4 regions of the Sutcliffiella cohnii genome follow, and region 1 is predicted to be linked to each of the others. Evidence: riboswitches for the same ligand, from Rfam matches in the RefSeq annotation. Region 1 holds a riboswitch; each other region holds the start of a gene.
What was found. A riboswitch is a leader RNA that binds a small molecule or an ion and turns the genes downstream of it on or off. The one in region 1 is predicted to bind S-adenosylmethionine.
Positions count from the first base shown of each region.

Region 2: another riboswitch for S-adenosylmethionine. It lies ahead of BC6307_RS15325 (sugar ABC transporter substrate-binding protein); the one in region 1 lies ahead of mtnW (2,3-diketo-5-methylthiopentyl-1-phosphate enolase).
Region 3: another riboswitch for S-adenosylmethionine. It lies ahead of BC6307_RS09745 (O-acetylhomoserine aminocarboxypropyltransferase/cysteine synthase family protein); the one in region 1 lies ahead of mtnW (2,3-diketo-5-methylthiopentyl-1-phosphate enolase).
Region 4: another riboswitch for S-adenosylmethionine. It lies ahead of BC6307_RS18830 (methionine ABC transporter ATP-binding protein); the one in region 1 lies ahead of mtnW (2,3-diketo-5-methylthiopentyl-1-phosphate enolase).

Region 1 covers NZ_CP018866.1:1,856,734-1,862,533, forward strand. Annotated here, with positions in the region: gene BC6307_RS09135 (carbon-nitrogen family hydrolase) at 1-354, opposite strand, end outside; gene BC6307_RS09140 (pyridoxal phosphate-dependent aminotransferase) at 531-1,706, shown strand; SAM riboswitch class I at 1,794-1,899, shown strand; gene mtnW (2,3-diketo-5-methylthiopentyl-1-phosphate enolase) at 2,010-3,239, shown strand; gene BC6307_RS09150 (2-hydroxy-3-keto-5-methylthiopentenyl-1-phosphate phosphatase) at 3,241-3,912, shown strand; gene BC6307_RS09155 (methylthioribulose 1-phosphate dehydratase) at 3,909-4,556, shown strand; gene BC6307_RS09160 (1,2-dihydroxy-3-keto-5-methylthiopentene dioxygenase) at 4,599-5,135, shown strand; gene cbpA (cyclic di-AMP binding protein CbpA) at 5,555-5,800, shown strand, end outside.
Region 2 covers NZ_CP018866.1:3,049,774-3,055,573, reverse strand. Annotated here, with positions in the region: gene BC6307_RS15355 (SulP family inorganic anion transporter) at 1-257, shown strand, start outside; gene BC6307_RS24825 (hypothetical protein) at 304-456, opposite strand; gene BC6307_RS15350 (class I SAM-dependent methyltransferase) at 699-1,310, opposite strand; gene BC6307_RS15345 (ArsR/SmtB family transcription factor) at 1,541-1,885, shown strand; gene BC6307_RS15340 (arsenic transporter) at 1,899-3,197, shown strand; gene arsC (arsenate reductase (thioredoxin)) at 3,222-3,641, shown strand; gene BC6307_RS15330 (hypothetical protein) at 3,781-4,068, shown strand; SAM riboswitch class I at 4,193-4,301, shown strand; gene BC6307_RS15325 (sugar ABC transporter substrate-binding protein) at 4,448-5,557, shown strand; gene BC6307_RS15320 (sugar ABC transporter ATP-binding protein) at 5,620-5,800, shown strand, end outside.
Region 3 covers NZ_CP018866.1:1,971,774-1,977,573, forward strand. Annotated here, with positions in the region: gene BC6307_RS09720 (response regulator transcription factor) at 1-164, shown strand, start outside; gene BC6307_RS09725 (YckD family protein) at 224-556, opposite strand; gene BC6307_RS09730 (ATP synthase beta subunit C-terminal domain-containing protein) at 785-1,831, shown strand; gene BC6307_RS09735 (hypothetical protein) at 1,886-2,077, opposite strand; gene BC6307_RS09740 (hypothetical protein) at 2,303-3,250, shown strand; SAM riboswitch class I at 3,363-3,468, shown strand; SAM riboswitch class I at 3,590-3,695, shown strand; gene BC6307_RS09745 (O-acetylhomoserine aminocarboxypropyltransferase/cysteine synthase family protein) at 3,816-5,144, shown strand; gene metX (homoserine O-acetyltransferase MetX) at 5,128-5,800, shown strand, end outside.
Region 4 covers NZ_CP018866.1:3,724,533-3,730,332, reverse strand. Annotated here, with positions in the region: gene BC6307_RS18850 (toprim domain-containing protein) at 45-395, shown strand; gene BC6307_RS18845 (thioredoxin family protein) at 414-737, shown strand; gene BC6307_RS18840 (MFS transporter) at 944-2,215, shown strand; gene BC6307_RS18835 (hypothetical protein) at 2,348-2,695, shown strand; SAM riboswitch class I at 2,815-2,923, shown strand; gene BC6307_RS18830 (methionine ABC transporter ATP-binding protein) at 3,070-4,095, shown strand; gene BC6307_RS18825 (methionine ABC transporter permease) at 4,088-4,744, shown strand; gene BC6307_RS18820 (MetQ/NlpA family ABC transporter substrate-binding protein) at 4,758-5,606, shown strand; gene BC6307_RS18815 (carboxymuconolactone decarboxylase family protein) at 5,730-5,800, shown strand, end outside.

The DNA of each region.
Region 1 (5,800 bases):
CTGAAACAAATGTAGCTTACTATATTCACCTACAATATCGCCTTCGTCGTTTACAGTGTACATGGTGTTATATGTACCTTTAGATGTATTTTTAGCAACGGAACCACCGACAATATGAACATTATGTTTTTTTGCTAACATTTGAAGTGTTTTTTTAGTAGTGTCACCGTTATTGTCACCAATTTCGTCTAACCGGGTTAAATCGTACCCTGTCGTCCATAACTCTGGTAATACGATAATTTTAGGGCTATATTTCTGTACAGTTTCCATAATCAATTTTTCTACTTTTTTAACATTTTCTTGCGGTGAACCGAACGTTATATCAAACTGAATACAAGCTACTTTCCATGACATATAAAAGTCCCCCTTTATTAGCCTTCGTCGTTTTCTGCTACCTGCATCTAATTTACAATTTATTATTCATTGTGTATAGCCCATTACAGAAAATTTCAAAAAACTCTTTACATTTTGCTTTTAACATTATATGATTTGTCACTAGTATTTCAACATTTTTTTAAGAAGGTGTACAAATGAAAAACTTTAAACAATCAAAATTGTTACAAACGTTACCGAAACAATTTTTTGCATCCCTTGTTGAAAAGAGCGGAAAAGTAGTTGCATTAGGTCATGATGTCATTAACTTAGGACAAGGAAATCCGGATCAGCCAACACCGCAACATATTGTACAATCGATGCAAAATGCGGTATTGAAACCACAACATCATAAATATGCCCCATTTCGAGGCCATGATTTTTTAAAAGAGGCGGTTGCAGCATTTTATAAACGAGAATACGATGTAGTGTTAGATCCAGCAACAGAAATAGCTGTTCTTTTTGGCGGAAAAGCTGGATTAGTAGAGCTGCCCGTTTGTTTGCTTAATGAAGGTGACACCGTTTTAGTCCCTGATCCAGGCTATCCAGATTATTTGTCTGGAGTTGCGCTAGCAAAGGCAAACATGGAAGTAATGCCACTTGAAGAGAAAAATAATTTTCTACCAAACTATCAAAATATCTCAGAATCTGTGCTGAAAGATGCAAAGTTAATGTTTTTAAACTATCCGAATAATCCTACAGGTGCTATGGCAACAGCTGCTTTTTTTGAAGAAACAGTAGAGCTAGCAAATAAAAATAATATTTGTGTCGTTCATGATTTTGCATATGGCGCTATCGGCTTTGAGGGGAATCGTCCAATTAGTTTTCTACAAACTGCTGGTGCTAAAAATGTTGGCGTAGAAATATATACCTTATCAAAAACATATAATATGGCAGGGTGGAGAGTCGGTTTTACCGTTGGGAATGCTAGTGTAATTGAAGCGATCAATTTACTTCAAGACCATCTATATGTGAGCCTTTTTAGTAGTATACAAGAAGCTGCTGCAACTGCGCTTTTAGACTCTCAACATTGTGTAGATGAATTAGTGGAAATGTATGAGGAGAGACGTAACGTTCTCGTAAACGGATTGAAAGAAATTGGTTGGGACGTTAATGCCCCACAAGGATCCTTTTTCGCATGGTTAAAAGTCCCTAATGGCTATACTTCTGAAAGCTTTTCTGATTACTTATTAGAAAATGCTCATATTGTCGTTGCACCAGGAATTGGCTTTGGATCATACGGTGAAGGTTATGTGAGAGTAGGGCTGTTAACAAGTACAGAAAGATTACAAGAAGCGGTTGATCGAATTAAAAAATTGCAATTATTTTCTTAATCACTGTTGACAAAAAAGATTACCAATGTCATAATCTCAACTAGATTTTCTATTTTTGTAATAGTAAAAAAATGAATATATTACGTTTTCTTATCAAGAGCAGGTGGAGGGACTAGCCCGATGAAACCCGGCAACCGACTTATTTTTAAGCACGGTGCTAAATCTTGCAGCTTTTTTAGCTGGGAGATAAGAGGATGTTAGGATACCTAACCTCTTCTTATTGGAAGAGGTTTTTATTTTGTATTTAATTCATTTTAAAGAGGTACAACAGCACAGTAATTTTTACAAAAGGGTGTGGAATAGATGAGTGAAGTAATTGCTACATACTTAGTTCATGATGCGAAAGGGAATCTAGAAAGAAAAGCGGAAGGAATTGCACTTGGACTCACAGTTGGTTCTTGGACAGATTTACCAAAAGTAGACCAGGATCAGTTAAAAAAACATAAAGGTCGAGTAGTACATGTTGAATATCTGCCAGAGGACGAAAAGGTTAACAGATATTTCGGTGAGAAGAGAACAAAAGGACTTATCAAAATTGCTTATCCATCACTTAATTTTTCTAATGACATTCCTGCCATTATCACTACAGTTTTTGGGAAGCTTTCTCTTGATGGAGAAATTAAATTACTTGATTTACAGTTTAGTGATGAACTAAAAAGAAGTTTTCCAGGACCGAAATTTGGTATTCAAGGTATTCGAGAAAAAACAGGTGTGTGGGAGCGTCCGTTTGTAATGAGTATTTTTAAAGGAGTATTAGGGCGTGATCTCGCCTTTTTACGAGACCAATTAAAAGAGCAAGCGTTAGGCGGAGTGGATTTTGTAAAAGACGATGAAATATTATTTGAAAATGAATTAACACCGTTTGAAAATAGAATAATTGCCGGTAAGGAAGTACTTCAAAATGTGTACGAACAAACAGGGCACCGTACGCTTTACGCGGTGAACATTACTGGTAGAACATATGAGTTAAGGGATAAGGCGAAAAGAGCGGTAGAACTTGGAGCTGACATGTTATTATTTAACGTTTTCTCCTATGGACTAGATTGTTTACAAAGTCTCGCAGAAGATAAAGATATCAAAATACCAATAATGGCCCATCCTGCATTTAGTGGTGCTTTAACACCTTCACCAGTTTACGGGGTTTCGTATGAGCTATTATTAGGTAAATTACTACGATATGCTGGGGCAGATTTTTCCCTTTTCCCTTCTCCTTATGGAAGTGTAGCGCTAAAAAAAGAGGCAACAATAAAAGTTGCAAAAGAGTTAACGAAAGAGGATCTTGTAAAAGCAAGCTTACCTGTCCCATCTGCTGGTATTCATCCTGGTTTAGTGCCGTTATTAATAAATGATTTTGGTCAAGAGTCAGTTATTAATGCTGGAGGCGGAGTACATGGGCACCCTGATGGAGCCGCTGGTGGTGCTAAAGCATTCCGTCAAGCTGTAGACGCCGTACTGGAAGGGAAAACGTTAGGAGAGGCAGCTGCAGAAAAAGAGGAATTACAGAAAGCATTACAGCTTTGGGGTGAAAAATAAGATGACAACTTTAAAAAGACAACCTGTTATTTTTTGTGATTTTGATGGAACTGTAACGAAGTCAGATAACATTATTGCAGCGATGAAGCAATTTGCACCTGATGAATGGGTTTCATTAAAGGATCAAGTGTTATCTCAACAAATTAGTATACAAGATGGAGTAGGGGAAATGTTTGCTTTACTTTCATCCAGTAAGAGGGAAGAGATTACTAACTTTATTGTGCAACAAGCGGAAATACGCGAAGGGTTCGACCGCTTCATTGCTTACGTAAAAGAGCAAGAGATCCCACTATATATTGTTTCTGGTGGAATCGACTTTTTCGTCAAGCCGTTATTAAAAGGACGGATTGAAGAGGAATATATCTATTGCAATAGAGCTGATTTTTCAAACGAGAATATTACTATAACTTGGCCACATAGTTGTGATGAACAATGTGATAACGATTGCGGCTGCTGCAAACCTTCCATCATTCGAAAAATTGCAAACGATACTTCATACAAAGTGGTTATTGGTGACTCCATCACGGATCTACAAGCAGCTAAATTAGCAGATAAAGTGATTGCGAGAGATTTTTTAATAGAAAAATGCGAAGAAAATAAACTCGCTTATGAATCGTTCGAAACGTTCGATGATGTCATTTCCATACTACAACGACTGGAGGTTACGGTATGAGTCGTTATTTGCAAAAGTGGAATGAACTAGCGGATGTAAAGGATGAGTTTGCCGAAAGAGATTGGTTTCCAGGAACAAGTGGAAATTTGTCTATTAAAGTTTCAACAAACCCTCTAACATTTTTCGTAACAGCAAGTGGAAAGGATAAGCGAAAACGTACAAGCGAGGATTTTTTGCTAGTAGATAAAAAAGGCGCACCCGCTGAAGAAACAAAATTAAAACCTTCAGCTGAAACGCAATTGCATGTTGAAGTTTATAACAGAACTAATGCAGGAGCGGTATTTCACGTTCATACGATTGATAATAACGTTATATCGGAAATTTATAAAGAAGAAGGAAAAATAACGTTTAAAAGGCAAGAAATAATTAAAGCTTTAGGTTATTGGGAAGAGGATGCGGAGGTTTCTATTCCAATTATAAAAAATGATGCACATATTCCTACCCTTTCTCAACAGTTCTCTAAATACATTCATGGAGACAAAGGAGCGGTCCTTATATTAAACCATGGAATCACCGTATGGGGAGAAACGGCTTTTGAAGCAAAAAAATATTTAGAAGCTTGGGAGTTTTTGTTTTCTTACCATCTAAAATTGCTAGCTTTGCAAAATGTTCAAAAACAGTATCCGGTTATGCCAATTGCTTAACTAGAACTGAAAAATATATAAAATTATTGAGGAGGAAATATAATGGCACAAATTCGTTTACATGCAACTAATGAAAGAATTGAAAATGAGGAAAAAGTAGTAGCATTTTTAGAAAAGAATGAAGTAATTTACGAGAAATGGGACATTACAAAATTACCATCTAACTTAAAAGAAAAATATGCACTAACAGATGAGGAAAAAGAAGAAATTTTAGCTGTATTTGGAGAAGAAATTGCTGACATTTCAGAGCGTCGAGGTTATAAATCTAGTGATGTTATTTCTTTGTCTGATTCTACACCAAACTTAGATCAGTTATTAACCAATTTCCAACAGGAACATCATCATACAGATGATGAAGTTCGTTTTATCGTAAGCGGTCACGGGATTTTTGTAATTCAAGATAATGAAGGAAACTTCTTCGATGTTGAATTGCAGCCAGGTGATTTAATTTCAGTACCAGAAAATGTACGACACTACTTTACTTTAATGGAAGATCGTAAAGTAGTTGCTGTTCGCATCTTTGTTACAACAGAAGGTTGGGTTCCAATTTACGAAAAAGAAGAAGTTAATAGTAATTAATTAGAAGTATATACGACTTGTTAATTAGCCTGAAAACCGATTAGGCGAAGCTAGACGTAAAAATTAGCAAAAACGCAAAGGGATCCATACCTTTTGCGTTTTTTTTGTTATGAATCAAAACTTTAGGGAATATATATAAAAGTCCAAGTATTGATGTTGTTGATAGAGTTTAGTAAGCGGTGAGAAATTGAAAATACTGTCAAATAATGTCCATATATAACGTTAAAAAACTGCTTACAACCGTTTAGATTAACTGTATAGTTGGAAGTGTAAGGGAACGAAAGAACATTAAGCTTTACATGCAAATGAATCTATTGTTAGAACATTGTGAATTTTCTTTACGTTTTTCCGCCCTTATGGTATTTTAAAGGTATGAAGTAGAAAATTTTCTATTGGATGAAGCCAAGGGAGTGATAGTGATGAAAGTTCGTTATAATTTTGTTTCTAAATTTGATGTTCAATATTGTGAACCGACTTTTACTGTGAAAGAAGCTTATGAAAAAGTGAAAGAATCTGGATACCGTTGCATACCAGTTTTATCAAATAACGGGCGTAAATTTAGTGGTTTTATTTACAAAGTGCATTTACTAGATTATTTATATGAGCAAAAAGGGAAAGAAAATGATCCTATTACGTCCCTCGTTCAAAATGAAGATGCATTTATT
Region 2 (5,800 bases), 1.2 Mb from region 1:
TATACCGTATCCAAGGGCAAATGTTCTTTGGAACGATGAGTCATTTTGTTGATTTATTTGATTATCAAAATGATCCTGAGGAAGTTGTAATTGACTTCTCTACTTCCCATATTTGGGATCAATCTGCTGTAGTTGCCATTGGCAAAACTATAGCTAAGTATCAAAAGTATAATAAAAAAGTAACAATTGTAGGAATGAATCCAGAAAGTGAAGCATTAGTAAATCGAATTGGATTATCTGCTACTTCAGGACACTAAATTAAACGAGAAGGCACTCCTTTAGTTAGGAGTGCCTTTGGTTGTATTATGAACTGTGATTGACAAATGGAAAAAATGAAATAATTGTTGCTAAAAGAGATTTTGACTTCGCATACTCATTTTTAAATTCTTGCTTTACTTCTTCTTTTTCAGTTTTTAAGCTTTGCAAGGCTTTTCTTCTGTATTGATAGTCCATCATAGTCAGCAACACCTTTCACTTAAGAGTTGAAAGCGCTTTCTATATACCTTTATTTTAACATATTAACGAATAGATGACAAAATAATTGTCAGAAAACTTAAGGGGTTCTTGTCAAAAATAAATTACAATTTTTGAACTATCTTAACCGTTTGTCGCCACCTTCATTGTAAGTAGAATAAAAGCGAAGGTGGTTAACGTTCTACTAATAAGTATTGAGTAAAACCTTTTACTTATGCTTCGCTTTATTTTTTGCAAACAACAATGCCAATCGGGTAATCGGTTGAGTCATTTTTAGGAACAACTAGAACTCCCTTTTGATAGAAAAAATTAACCTCGTCATAAGTAGGAAATAAGTTAAAAAACTCTTCTCGTGATAATTGATGAACGTGATACGGCTCATTTGTTGGGTATCCTCGACCTTGTCCGAAAGGAGTAGATAATATTAATATACCTCCTGGTTTTAACATGTTGTAAATATTAAGAAGAAACTGCTCTTCCTGTTTCACATGTTCTAAAGTTTCAAAGCTTACGATACAATCAAAATTACCTAAATTGGAAGGTAAATTAGGGTTCGCTACATCTCCAACAATAAACGATGATTTCGGGTGGTAGTATGTTTTTTTTGCGTACATTATTGTTTCTTCGCTTATATCTATACCAACAACTTCTGTCACTTTTTTCTTTGCTATTTTTGCCATTATGTGAGTTCCATATCCAGAACCGCAAGCAAAGTCTAATACTCTTCCGTGTAAAAAAGGAATAGTAAAGTGGTAGCGAGCTAAATGCTCTAAAAGTAAACCGTTTGTTAGTTTCATTTTTTCGGGTACAACACGTTCATCTGTCAATTCAAGCATGGTTCTTTTCACCACTTTTTATTATTTTGATGTTATTATATCAGTTTACCTTTATAGATGAAAACTTGAACAAGATGATAAATTTGGTTAGAGCAGATAAAAAAGCTAAATAATAATTTACAATAACTTAATATGTTTTCTATTGAAAAATACATATAAGTGTTTTATTATATAAACGTTCGATTATATAAGTATTTGGTTATGTGAATTGGAGAAGAAAGGGGTATACTATGAGCGAATCTTTAGACCATATCGAAAATGCTGCTATAACTCTAAAGGCTTTAAGTGATAAAACGCGTTTATCGATGGTTGCTCTAATGCAACATCATGAATGTTGTGTGTGTGAGTTTGTTGAAATTTTTAAAATGAGTCAACCTTCCATAAGTCAACATTTACGAAAATTGAAGGATATCGGCTTAGTAAAAGAATCAAGAAGAGGACAATGGATTATTTACTCTTTAAATGATCAACATGATCATTATCCGCTTCTAAAATCCATTCTATCTCATGTGCCTAATCTTCAAGAAAAAATGGATGAATTAGAAGTAAAAGGACTTCGAATTTCATGTAAGTAATGGGGGAATACAGTTGTTAAATATTATTTTAGCGTCTGCAATTTTTATTGCGACACTCATCTTTGTTATATGGCAACCAAGAGGGCTTTCCATCGGTTGGTCGGCTTGTGTTGGTGCGCTTATTGCACTAGTAGTAGGAGTTGTTTCACTCCAAGATGTTTGGGATGTAACTGGAATTGTATGGAATGCAACACTTACTTTTGTTGCGTTAATTATCATTTCTTTAATACTAGATGAAATTGGATTTTTTGAATGGTCTGCACTTCATATGGCTAGGTTTGCAAAAGGGTCAGGTGTGAGAATGTTTGTCTATATATCGTTGTTAGGAGCGGTTGTAGCTGCCTTTTTTGCGAATGATGGGGCAGCATTAATATTAACACCAATCGTACTTGCGATGGTCCGCAACTTAAATTTTAAAGAAAAGATGATTCTTCCATTTATTATGGCAAGTGGGTTTATCGCAGATACGGCTTCTTTACCGTTAGTCGTAAGTAACTTAGTAAACATCGTGTCGGCTGATTTTTTCCAAATAGGTTTTGTAGAATATGCATCTCGAATGATTGTGCCTAACTTCTTTTCTCTCGGTGCTAGTATCGTAGTTCTATATTTGTTTTTCCGTAAAAGCATCCCAAAAACATATGATGCCACTCATTTGAAGGAACCGGTTGAAGCAATTAAAGATAAAAAGTTATTTAAGCTTTCATGGTATGCATTAGCATTTTTATTAATTGGATATTTCGTAAGTGAGTTCAGTGGAATTCCTGTTTCGTTCGTCGCAGCAACAGTAGCTATTATTTTCTTATTTATTAGTAGAACAAGTGATGCAATTGAAACGACGAAGATATTAAAAGGTGCTCCATGGGCAATTGTGTTTTTCTCTATAGGAATGTATGTCGTTGTGTATGGTTTAAGGAATGTAGGTTTAACTTCGGTGTTAACAGATGTAATTCAAAAAGCTGCAGATCAAGGATTATTCGTCGCAACAATTTCGATGGGATTCATTGCTGCTATTCTATCATCTGTTATGAATAATATGCCGACTGTTATGATAGATGCAATTGCAATTCAAGATACAAATACTTCGGGTGTAATACGAGAAGCTCTCATTTATGCCAATATTATCGGTTCTGACTTAGGACCAAAAATTACACCGATTGGGTCGCTTGCTACACTACTTTGGTTACATGTACTTAACTTAAAAGGTGTAAAAATTACTTGGGGCTATTATTTCAAAGTAGGAATTATTTTAACAGTCCCAACTTTATTCATAACCTTAATTGGTTTATATATTTGGCTATTAATTATTGGCTAATTACAATAAAAGGAGATAAAACAAATGAGCAAAAAAACAATTTACTTTTTATGTACAGGAAATTCTTGCAGAAGCCAAATGGCAGAAGGTTGGGGAAAGAAATATTTAAGCGATGAGTGGGAAGTTTACAGTGCGGGGATTGAAGCACATGGTGTGAACCCTAACGCAGTAAAGGCGATGAATGAAGCTGGTGTTGATATTTCTAATCAAACTTCGGATACAATTGACCCTGATATTTTAAAGAAAGCAGATTTAGTTGTTACTTTATGTGGTCATGCTAATGATATTTGTCCAGCAACTCCTCCAAATAAGGAAAGAGTTCATTGGGGATTTGATGACCCGGCGAAGGCAGAAGGTTCTGATGAAGAAAAATGGGCATTTTTCCAACGAGTTCGTGACGAAATTGGAGATCGCATAAAGCAATTTGCTGATACAGGTAAGTAATTAAAAGACAGTAACTCCAAATGAGGGGTTGCTGTTTTTTTGTCTGGATATTTTTAAGGAAAAGCATATTTCTTTACATTTATTTGTTAAAAGCCGAAAATAGTAAAAGTGACATTAACAAATGTAGGTGGGATGAAATATGAACATTTCAAATGAAGCAAAAATCGCTTTAGAAAATATATTAGAAGAACATGAAGCAAACAATGTTCGATTATTTCATAATTCAACATGTGGAGATACGCCAGTAGGCATTTCATTAGATAATCCGAAAAAAGATGATATTGTGGTAACGATTAATGAAATTAATATAGCGATGGAGCCAGAGGTAGAGTCACTATTAAAAGGGGTTACTCTTAAAGTTGAGGAAGGACCTTACGGCGAAGCGCTAGTTTTTGAAGGATTAGAATTAAATTGTTGTTGTGATTAACTAATAGATGCTCTTAGTGTAAACGGATTGTATTGAAAATAATTAAAATTAAAAAAACATTGACAGCTACACTTTAACAGTTTAAAGTATTGTTATATAAAAATTATAAATCTTAATACTTGATCTCTTATCAAGAGAGGCGGAGGGACTGGCCCTATGATGCCCAGCAACCGTTCCATAATGGAATTGGTGCTAAATCCTGCAAAACAAGCAATTGTTTTGACAGATAAGAGAGGATAAACCGGATTATGCCGTTTAAAACCTCTCTTTTATCAGAGAGGTTTTTTATTTTACTTACATATCTTTAGCCCTCTCAGTGGATTGTAAATCAAGAGAAATAGGTCGGTATTAAGAGACTTGAAAAAGGAGAGAAATAACAATGAAAAATTGGATAAAAGGATTCTTTGTAGCTGCACTTGCATTTTCATTAATACTAACGGGGTGTAGCAATAACCAGCCTACAAACCAAGGAAGTAATGAGCCAGTTTCATTTGACAATGTTCCAGAACGTTTTTCTAACGGGGAAGGTGCGAAAATTAAAGTCATTCGAAAAATTGGTGGTGATGACCATACGACTCAGTTTTTAGCAGGAGCGAAGGAAGAAGGGGAAGCGTTAGGCTTTGAAGTTGACGTTTTTACAGCAAACGGTGATACTGCTAAATTTCATGATGCTATTGAACAAGCGTTAAATCAAGATTTTGATGGTTTTATTATTTCACACGGTGATGATGCTGCTACAGTAGATGCTGTAAAAAAGCTAACGGAAAACGGAAAAAGTGTTGTGACATTTGATTCTAATCCGGACATTGCTACTGTTTCAGGAGTTACACTAACGTCGCAGGATGATGAAGCATTAGCTCAATTAGCTCTTGATCAGTTAGTAGCAGATTACAATGGCGAAGCAAATATCGTTTATTTATGGGTAGATGGATTTCCGCCGATGGTACGTAGAAACGCGGTATACCAGCAAGTGTTAAACGAAAACAGTGGTATAAATGAATTAGAACGGTTTGGTGTAGCGTCTTCAGATACGTCTGTACAAACGCAAAACGCTGTTGCAGCAATGTTAAACAAGCATGGAAAAGGAGAAATTGATGCTATTTTTGCAACGTGGGACGCATTCGCTATTGGGGCGGCTCGTGCTATAAAAGAAGCTGGCCGTGATGAAATAAAAATTTACGGTATCGACGTTTCGAACGCAGATTTACAAGAAATTCAATCAGAAGGAAGTTCGTGGGAATATACAGCGGCAGTTGATCCGAAGTTAATTGGTGCAGTGAATATGAGAATTTTAGCGAAAAAGCTTGCTGGGGAAGAGACTCCGGATACTTACGATTTAGAAGCATCATTAATTTCTCAAGAAGCATTACAAACGGCGACTGAACCAGTTAATATGGTTAACTTAGCGGATATTGTTGATGGTTGGGGAGTTTCAACTGCCTTCGAAGAGGAATGGATGAAAGTATTAAAAGCCCACTATACAAAATAAGTAATGGAAACACTCTCGATTTTTGAGGGTGTTCCCTTTTCTTTTACAAATGGGGGAACAGTATGAAGAAAATGACACTAAACATGGAGAATATTTCTATTGAATTCCCTGGAGTGAAAGCATTACAACAGGTTCATTTTATCGCAGAAACAGGTAAAGTTCATGCGTTAATTGGTGCAAATGGTGCTGGGAAATCAACGTTAATGAAAGTGCTTTCCGGGAGTTACACCCACTATACAGGCG
Region 3 (5,800 bases), 120 kb from region 1:
TACTTCTTATTGCCCAAGGAAAAACAAATCAAGAAATTGCAGATGAATTGTTTATTGCACTTAAAACGGTTAAGGTGCATGTTAGTAATATTTTAGCTAAGTTAGATGTCCAAGATCGTACACAAGCAGTCATATATGCGTTTAAACACTCGCTCGTTCAATAAGTAAAACACTTGAGAAAAGGATCTCAAGTGTTTTTTTATTTTAAAAAATGTAATTAATATTATTCATTGTGCTTTTTATGCTTTTTATACTTATCCCATTGAGGAATAAATTCATTTTCCTCCATTTTTTTATAACGCTTTTCCATTTTTGCTATTATTTTATCCCCTTTATCAGGTGGTATTATACCGTACTCAACGTACTTGTTAATGATGTTTTTCTTCTCTATTAACACATTTTTATGTAGTGCCCCGAGCTCCTCTTTCTGAGAATCTGTTAATTTTACATCTTTGTTTATCCAGCCTTCTCCGTTGAAATGAGCTTGAACATTAGAGAGTGGAGCAAAACTAACGACAAGTACGACAAAACTTAATAAAAATATAAATTTTCTCATTAGTTTCTTCCTTTCCTTTTTTATTATTATGTCTGATATATGTGAAAATATGTAAAATAATTAACTCATGTGTTTTATGAGTAAATATAAAACTATAAAATAATTACTTTAAGAGGTAATTTTTATTACGTTTACGCATATAATGTGTTGACTTTAGATAGTAAAATAAATTACTATTTAAAGTAACAACAAGACTTTTCTTAAAATTAAAAAAGGAGTGGAGAAAAGATGGAAAATTTAAAACTTAATGTCCCATTATTAAGAAAGAGGGTTCCCAATTTAACAAGTGCTGCCCGAGCAGTAGGCTTGCGACCAGCTACCGTTTCTAATTTATGTACAGGAAAAATTCCAGTTGGAAGAGCAGAAGTTAGAACAATTGTTGCGTTAGCATCTTTAGCGAAATGTAGTTTAGACGAACTAATAATTAGAGAAGATTCTATCGAAATGTTGGAAACGGGTATTAAAGTTGTGGATTTATTTGCTCCTATAGTGAAAGGAGGAACGGTCGGATTAGTAGCTCGTCCAGGAATGGGCCAACTAGTTGTTCTTGCAGAGTTGTTTCATAATCTTAAACAGAATGGATATCGTACAATACTTCAAAAACCAGAAGGCATTTATCCAGAGCTCCAAGATTTGTATCCATTAGTAGATATACTATCAAATTCAATTAATGAAACGCATGAAGTAATAGTAAATAGTTCAAATAGTAACAATCATATTCTTTTTGCTACCGATAGAGAGCATGTACTAACTGGAGAGACATTCGAGTTACAAGAGAGATTAGAGCAAGAAGGAATTTCAAACGTTACGACAATTCTTCTGGATCTAAAAGGAGAAGTAATGGATGAAGAAATGCCATATGGTCCGTTAGAAACTGTTTGGCACTTTGATGCGGACTTAGCTGCAAGATTTAAATTCCCTGCCGTAAATCCAATTTATTCTACTTCGTCTATATTAGAAGGAGCATATATTGATCAAAATCACTTATCAGTTCAACAACGTGCAAAAAAATTATTACGTCGTTATCGTGAATTACGTGCGCTAGTTCAAGTAAGAGGAAATCAAGCAATCCCGATTTCAGAGAAAGAAACGTACGAAAGAGGGGAAAAACTTGAAGCATATTTAACGCAACCTTTTTTCGTAGCGGAAGAGCATACGAAAGTAAAAGGACAATCGGTTTCTTTACAAGAAGTTATACAAGATGTTCAAACAATCATAAGTGGCGGTGCAGATGGGCGTAGAGTAGAAGATGTTACTTTTGTAGGTAGGCTTTAATATTCATAGTTTAGCGATGTAACGACAAAAAAAAGAGACACAATTTGAATTCAATCAAACTTGTGTATCTTTTCTTTCGTCGTTATTTGTTTGCACATCTTTATTGAGCTTCATAATTTCAAGTTCCAATTTTTTATGTTCAAGCTCTAATTCTTTTTCTTTTAATTCATAACTTTTTTTCTTATCATAACCATAATATAGTAGTGATAGTGCCACTATAATTGTTGATGCAATATAAATATCCATCCACCCACACCCTTTCAAGTGCAATTTCTTTTATATTTTAACATACTAAGGCCATTTGAATGGTTAAGAAGTAGTTGCCAAGCCTTTTTAAAGATTACTTAATATACGGTATATTAGGTAAAAAAGTTTCAACTATTATTAGTTTGCTTTTTATATTAAAAAAAATGAAACCTTTTCCACCCTAAAACGTTTGAATATTATGACATAAGGAAAGGGGGAAACACAATGTTAAAAAGGATATTGATTGTTTTCCTATTTACGATTATTTGTTTTACTATTTCAATCGTTTGGTGGAGTACTCAATCAAATGTTTCAAGTGGAATATATCCTTTAAATAGTGGTGGCTCTATCGTGTTAACAGTGGAAGAGAACATACCAATTGCGTCATTTTCACTACCTGTTGTGTGGGTAAAAGCTCATCCATGGCAAAAAACGCCTACTATTGATAAATTAATTTTTAGAGATGACAAAGGTAATGTTTTCTCAAAAATGGAAGGGGAATACATTTTACAAGTGGATGAGGATTTACCGTGGTATAAAAGGAACATTCACTCAGAAGTAGAAATGATGATAAACGGTGAATCTAAAGTTACAATTGGGGAAAGGACAATGACCTCGATAAAGGATAGTTTTGATGAAAACTACATGCTGAATTCATTACAATTACAGGTTAACGGGATGGAAGAAACTTTCTCAATGGATAAAACGTACCAATTTACGTTAATAGGTAATGAAGATCAAGTTAGTCATAATAGATGGGTTATGAATGGCCTACTAGGTTTTAATGGAACAGGTTATATATTTAGATTAGATGGCCCAAAGGGAGACGTATTAGAACGCATACTGTTTTGGCTACCAGGTATGACAGAAAATGATATAAATAATATGATGTACACATTTGATGATGATTTTGAATTATACTCGAATGAACTTGATGAATTTAATGGTGAACCTCTTAATTTACCATTAACATTGACGGAAAGAGAAATGCTCCTATATATTCCATTATCCTCCAAAAATATTGATGAGCTAAAAGGGAAAATAGTATATATACAACCATTCTTCCAGTTTAGTAATCAAGATGGAGATCAATATTACTCTGGAGGTATGGGTTCTATAGGTGAATTCTACCCTAAAATCGGCGGAATAAACTTAATATTACCAGAAGAATGAACATACTAATCATAGATTAAAAGTATGTTTTTAAAAAAGATTACAAAAACTATTGACAGAAAATATTTAAAATTGTTATTATTTTATTTAACAACATAATAATAAATGAAACTTCTTATTAAGAGTGGTGGAGGGAACAGACCCGAAGAAGCCCGGCAACCTTCAAACGATTTGAAAGGTGCTAAATTCTGCAAACATTATTGTTTGAAAGATAAGGAGAGGACTGCATATTAATCCTTTCTAATCTTTTAGAAAGGATTTTTAATTTTTGGAGGTGGCGACAACTAGGAATATATTATTGTACGACATCATAACGTAAAATATTTACAACTTTATAAACTCTTATCAAGAGTGACCGAGGGGTCAGGCCCGATGACGTCCAGCAACCTTCAAAAACTTGAAAGGTGCTAAATCCTGCAGACACTTTTTGTCTGGAAGATAAGAGGAGGGAAAATGAACCTCTTCTTATGAAGAGGTTTTTATTTTTGTAGATATTGTAGGCTAGTCAATAGATATTCAAGAAAAAAAGTAAACTTAAAAAATATTAATTTTGGAGGAATGTAACATGTCAAATAATCAAGAGTATAAGTTAGAAACAGTTTTATTACACGGTGGTCAACAAGTAGATCCTACAACAGGTTCACGAGCAGTTCCGATTTATCAAACAACTTCATATGTATTTGAGAGTACAGAACAAGCACAAAACTTATTCGGACTTAAAGAGTTCGGAAACATTTATAGTAGAATTACGAATCCAACAGTTGATGTTTTTGAACAAAGAATAGCGCTATTAGAAGGTGGGGTTGCGGCAGTTGCGTTAAGCTCTGGGATGGCTGCTATTACCTTTTCCATATTAAACATAGCTCAAGCTGGTGATGAAATAATTGCTGCTGAAAACCTGTACGGTGGAACATATAATTTATTCGCAAACACACTACCGAAATATGGAATCAAGGTACATTTTGTAGATACAACAAACCCAGAAAAAGTTAGAGAAGCAATTACCCCTAACACAAAAGCTGTTTTTGCAGAAACAATCGGCAATCCAAGTTTAAACGTGTTGAAAATTGAAGAGATTGCAAACGTTGCGCATGAAAACAATGTTCCATTAATTGTTGATAATACGTTTGCACCGTATGTATGTCAACCGCTTAAATGGGGAGCTGATATCGTTGTACATTCTGCAACAAAATGGATAGGAGGTCATGGTACAACAATCGGTGGGGTCGTTGTAGATGGTGGAACTTTTAATTGGGATCAACCGAAATACCCTGGTTTTATAGAAAAAGATGAAAGTTATCACGGTCTTCGATTTGCCGAGACGTTCGGTCCATTAGCTTATGCTGTAAAGCTACGTGTTCAACTATTAAGGGATATCGGTGCATGTTTAAGCCCACAAAGTGCTTTCCTTCTATTACAAGGGTTAGAAACATTACATTTACGTATGGAAAGGCATAATGAAAATGCGAAAGAAATAGTTGCATTTTTACAACAACATCCTGCTGTTGATTGGGTCACTTTCCCAGGTTTAGAAAACCATTCATCAAACCATTTAGCAAAGAAATATTTAAACAATACGTACGGATCAATTATTGTATTTGGAATTAAGGGTGGAAGAGAAGCAGGTAGAAAAGTCATTGATAGTGTAAAATTATGGTCTCACCTAGCGAATGTCGGGGATGCTAAATCGCTCATTATACATCCAGCTTCAACTACACATCAGCAAGTATCTTCTGAAGATTTACAGAAAACAGGAGTTACAGAAGATTTAATACGTTTATCGGTTGGCATAGAATCCGTTGAAGATTTAAAAAATGATTTAGATCAAGCCTTTTATTCAGCTACTGGATTTACTGTGAAAGGGGCAATTGCTGGAGATGCTTCAAACAAATAATTTATACGAAGTCGGAAAGGTTTGTATTGGTGACTTTGAATTGGAGAGTGGTGTCCATTTAAAAGATGTGGAAGTCGCTTATGAAAGAGTAGGGAACCTTTATGGCGATAGTATAATAGTTTGTCATGCTTTAACAGGAAACCACTTAACAGTCGGGACATCGGTGTCCCCTGGCTGGTGGAGAGATCTTATCGGACCTTCACGTTATATCGATACGAACAAATATAATGTTATTACGATGAATGTGCTCGGAGGCTGCTCGGGCTCAACTGGTCCTACTTCTATAAATCCTGAAACAGGAAAAAAATATAGGGGGGATTTTCCTACTATAACCATTCGAGATATCGTTCATAGTCACAAAAGAGCGTTAGAAAAAATAGGAGTAACAGAAGTGCTATCAATTATTGGTGGTTCATTGGGTGGCATGCAAGTTTTAGAATGGGGGATACTTTATCCCCATTTTGCAAAACATTTAATACCGATGGCAGTTACCCCTACCTTATCCGATTATGGTATTGCATTCAATACGATTGGAAGACACGCTATTCAAAATGATCCAGCTTGGAACAACGGTTTTTATGAGGAACAATCGATAAAAGGTTTAGAAGTAGCAAGAATGGTAGGGCTTGTTACGTATCGTTCGCAACGTTTATTTA
Region 4 (5,800 bases), 1.9 Mb from region 1:
GCATATTTTGTCAGCCTAACTATTAAAAGATAAAGGTGATAAGTATGGAAATCTTCGATGGGGAAAAAGTGATCATAGTAGAAGGTAAAACAGATAAAAAGAGAGTAGAACAAGTACTAAAAGAACGAGTAAATATCATATGTACAAATGGCACAATCAGCCTTGCTAAGTTAGATGATCTTGTGGAAGAGCTTTTTGATAAAGAAGTCTATATATTAGTCGATAGTGATCTTGCAGGAGAAAAATTAAGAAAGTTGTTTAAAAAAGAATTTCCTGAAGCGGAACATTTATATATTGATCGTGCATATCGAGAAGTAGCAACAGCACCATATCATCATGTTGCATCTGTGTTACTTAGTGCTAATATAGATGTAAATACACAATATTTGCAATGAAAAAGGATGAACTACAAAATGAACGAGTGGACGAGAGAGAAACTTTTAGAGGAAATAGAAGGGGAGGAAACGTTATCGGTCGTATACTTTTATACACCGATGTGTGGCACATGCGGACTAGCTAGTAAAATGTTAAACATCACGAAAGAATTGTTTCCAAACTTAGTTTTCGGCCAAATAGATGTTAATTATGCAAGAGAGCTTGCATTAAAATGGGAAATTGAAAGTGTACCGTGTGTAATTGTGTTTTATAAAGGAAAACTATTAGAGAAGAAATACGCCTTACAATCAGTGGAACATTTATATCATTGGTTTAATGAACTTCAAAGTAAGATAAATTGAAACACCTTCTAAAAGGTGTTTTTCTTTTTGGCCTACTATAAGGGCGGTGTTTAACTGCACTTATAATTAGGAAAAGTGCCTTATTGCCCCTAAACAACCCACTCACATTTTTTTATAATTTTATTTATTAAATCTTCTTTACTTTTCAGAAAAAACACACTACTATTACTTAGGGAAGCGAAATATTTTTTCTCATGGAGGGTATAATGAAAGGTCTCTACAATAAAGCGTTACAACCGTTCGTTCATTATAATAAAAACATTCGTCTCTTTTTTATAGCTAACATTTTCATCCAAATTGGACTAGGCATTTTTATGGTGATGTATAACTTTTACATAAGAGAATTAGGTTTCGCTGAGCAGGTAAATGGTAGTATGATTGCGATGTCTTCGTTAGCTGCTGCAATAATTTTAATTCCGGCTGGGTTATTAAGTGATAAATTCGGTCGTAAGAAAATGATGGTAACGGGCGTAATTTTAACTTCCTCTTTTATGTTATTGAGAAGTACATTTGAAGCGGAAGGTTTATTGTTACTAACCGCCTTTTTATTTGGTTTAACACTTGCTTTTTTACAAGTTTCTGCAGTCCCATGGTTAGCAGAAAACTCTAGTCAAGCAGAAAGAGTGCGACTATTTAGTTTGCATTTTGCCGTTATGACAGGTTCAAACGTAATAGGAAATTTATTAGGTGGCACATTAACGGACGTCTTTCTGCATCTCTTCCAGTTATCTCCCGTTTGGAGTGTTAGAGGAACATTGATTATCGGAACAGTCTTTTGTTTATTGGGACTGTTACCAATTGTAAAAATGATGGAAAAGAAGCGAGAAATAAAAAAAGAAAAAACATCTTTATTACAAAGTTTTCGTTTAAATAAAACTCAGTTAAAATTAATTGGCTTTTTTGCATTTGCACAACTGCTAATCGGCTTTGGATCTGGATTAGTAATCCCGTATTTAAACCTTTATTTTGCCGACAGATTTGAAACAAGTAACACTTCTATTGGATTTATTCTCTCATTAGGTCAAGCGGTTACAGCTGTTGCCATGATTATTGGACCAGCCCTCGTAAAAAGAGTTGGGGAAGTTAAAGCAATTGTTTTATTACAATTATTGTCGATTCCTTTTATGCTTCTTACTGCTTTTACGTATAGTTTTTGGTTCGCGGCGTTAGGATTTTTATTTCGCCAAGCTCTAATGAATGCAGCAAATCCGATCATAACATCATTAATGATGGAAAAGGTTGCCGACTCGATGAAAGGATTGGCAAATTCCATTAACCAAATGGTGTTTAACATAGGTTGGGCGAGTATGGGACCTGTTTCGATGGGGATTGTCTTTTATTTAGGTAGTTATTGGGGATATGCAGTTGTATTTTGTATTACAGCTTGCCTTTATATATGTAGCTCTATCTTCTTTTATATCGTATTTACTCGAAATAGCAAAAAAGTGGTACATCAACAGGTAGCAAATATTTCGTAAATAAGACATATTTCTTGGGAAATAGAACATCACTTTCGGAAATTGACGATATTTGTTTTGAAAAAAGGAAAGGATATTCTCCATTTTTATCGTAATTGTATAACAATACGGAAATCACGGAGGATAATGTCAATGCAAATGGACGAAATGATACAAGATTTTGTTGAACGAGTTAATGAGAAATCATTTATTACACCAATTCTGCCTACCTATCCAATTATATGTACGATAAAAACCTTTAATCAAGTGGACGTGAAATTGCAGTTTGCAAAAGAAGGTATTTCTATCGTGGAAGCAAATGTCAATGGAGATGTACTGATAGCAGGAGAAGAAGAAAATATAACAGATTTGTTGAAGGGTGTAATACCTTTGAGTGATCCTAACATCAAATTTAAAGGAACATATCGGCACTTTTTATTACTGGAATCTATTTTTGTAATGGCAAAACATAAATCTACAAATATAAACATCGTTTCATAATTCTTTGTAAAAAATATATTGACAGCTATTTTGTACCGTGATACGATTACATTCGTAATTCCGATACTTAAACGTTTTAAAGTGTTAGCTACTTAACGTAAAAATAAATATGTCTAAAACTCTTATCAAGAGTGGTGGAGGGAATGTGCCCGTTGAAGCCCGGCAACCGTCAACTTAGTTGAAATGGTGCCAATTCACACAAAGCGTAGTTGCTTTGAGAGATGAGAGAAAGGATTTTTTAATGAGCCTTTCTGTCATGTCGCAGAAAGGCTCTTTTATTTTTTAAAAAGGTTGACACTAATCTTTACTAGAATAGCAAATAAACGTTTGTTTAAGAATAAATAAAATAGGTGAAGCGAAAGAAGGTGGACATCATGATAAGTTTGCAAAATGTAAAGAAAATCTTTCAAGCTAAAAGCGGGGTAGTAACGGCTGTGGACGATGTGAATTTAACGATTCACAAAGGAGAAATTTATGGAATTATTGGTTACAGCGGAGCCGGGAAAAGTACATTAATTCGTATGTTGAACGGATTGGAAAAGCCTTCTTCTGGTGAGGTTTCAGTTGCTGGTCGTAATATTTCTAAAATTAAAGGTCGTGAACTACGTAAAGCCCGCCAAGAAATTAGTATGATTTTTCAGCACTTTAATCTGCTATGGTCACGAACGGTTCGTGAAAATATTGCTTTCCCATTAGAGATTGCTGGAGTAAATAAAAAAGAGCGTATGAAACGTGTGGATGAACTAATCGAGCTTGTCGGATTAACAGGTAGAGAAAATGCTTATCCATCCCAATTAAGTGGTGGGCAGAAACAACGTGTCGGTATAGCGAGAGCGTTAGCGAACAACCCAAAAGTGTTGTTATGTGATGAAGCAACTTCCGCGTTAGATCCACAAACGACAGATTCTATATTAGAGCTACTCGTTGATATAAATAAAAGACTTGGCTTAACCATTGTATTAATTACGCATGAAATGCACGTTATCCGTAAAATTTGTCATCGTGTATCTGTGATGGAAAATGGATCTGTTGTAGAGGAAGGTAACGTATTAGATGTCTTCCGTAAGCCGAAGCAGCTCATTACGCAAAAATTTGTTAAGCAAGTTTCAGAGCCAGAAGAAGCGAAAGACTCGATTGAACATTTGCTAGAAACGTACGAGAGTGGAAAAATAGTACAACTAACATTCGTAGGAGATTCAGCAGAACAACCGATTATTACTCACTTAATTAAAAGGTTCGATGTTGACGTCAATATTCTGCAGGGGAAGGTATCTTATACGCAGGACGGTCCGTATGGTACATTGTTCATTCACGTCGATGGAGCGGAAGCACAAATAGATTCAGCACTTCAATACATCCGAGAGCAACAAGTGGAACTGGAGGTGATGACGAATGTTTGATCGTGTGAATTGGGATAGAGTTTGGGAAGCAACGCAAGAAACGGTGTATATGACAACCATTTCTGTTGCGATTACATTCGTCTTAGGTATTATTTTAGGGTTATTACTCTTTCTCACCTCTAAAGGAAACTTACTGCAAAATAAATTTTTTAATAGCATTATTGCAGCCATTGTAAATATTTTCAGGTCTATTCCGTTTATTATATTAATTGTTCTATTAATACCGGTAACAAGAGCTATGTTAGGTTCTATTATCGGCGCAAACGCAGCCCTACCCGCATTAGTAGTAGGTGCAGCACCTTTTTATGCCAGAATGGTTGAAATTGGTTTGCGTGAAATTGATAAAGGTGTTATTGAGGCTGCCAAATCAATGGGTGCAAGAACGACAACAATTATTTGGAAAGTGCTTATTCCAGAATCTATGCCGGCAATCGTATCTGGTATTACAGTTACAGCTATAGCGATTGTTAGTTATACAGCGATGGCGGGCTTTGTAGGAGCTGGTGGACTTGGAAATCTAGCTTTCTTAGATGGCTTCCAACGTAATAACTGGCAAGTTACATTTATTAGTACTGTCGTTATTTTAATTATCGTATTTATCATCCAATTTATTGGGGATTTATTAACAAATAAATTAGACAAAAGATAGGAGAGAGGCAAAAATGAAAAAAGTATTAGCAATCACACTAGCATCATTATTTCTTTTCGTATTAGCAGCTTGTGGTACAGGTACAGACTCTGATAACGGGGCAGGTACAGGTTCAGAAGAAGAAACAAAAAAATTAGTTGTAGGAGCATCTAACGTTCCTCATGCTGAAATATTAGAAGAGGCAAAACCGTTATTAGCGGAAAAAGGAATTGAACTAGAAATTAACGTGTTCCAAGATTATGTATTACCGAACCAAACATTACGTGATGGTGATCTTGACGCTAACTATTTCCAACATATCCCATACTTAGAAGCACAAATCGAAGAAAATGGTTATGACTTTGTCAATGTTGGTGGCGTTCATATTGAACCAATCGGAATATACTCTTCAAAATACAATAGTTTAGAAGAACTTCCAGACGGAGCAGAAATTTTATTAAGTAGCTCTCTTCCTGACCATGGTCGTATTTTATCTCTATTAGCTGAAAAAGGGTTAATTACCCTTAAAGAAGGTGTAGAATTTACGAATGCTCAACTTGAAGATATTGAAGACAATCCTAAAAACTTAAAATTCAATTACAACTTTGAAGCGGCTTTCTTACCAACTGCCTATTTAAACGGTGATGGAGATGCGGTATTAATTAATAGTAACTATGCTTTAGGTGCAGATATTAACCCAGCTGAAGAGGCAATCGCACTAGAGTCTCCAGAGAACAACCCTTATGTAAACGTCATTGCAGCTCGTGCTGAAGATGAGAACGATGAGCGTATTACAGCGTTAATTGAAGTATTAACATCAGAACATATTCAAAACTTCATTACAGAGAAATACGAAGGTTCTGTTATCCCTGCAAATAAATAATTTACCGAAAAAGCTACGATTAAAACCGTAGCTTTTTCTATTGAACCATTAAATTATGCGCGCATAGATAATTTTTCATTAAGCATACTAACATTGAAATTATGATGGAGTGTGATAACGCGCATGGAAAAAGAACAAAATTTTGCAGAAACAGTACTACAAGAGTATAAACACGGAATTGGTGTGTTTTCTGA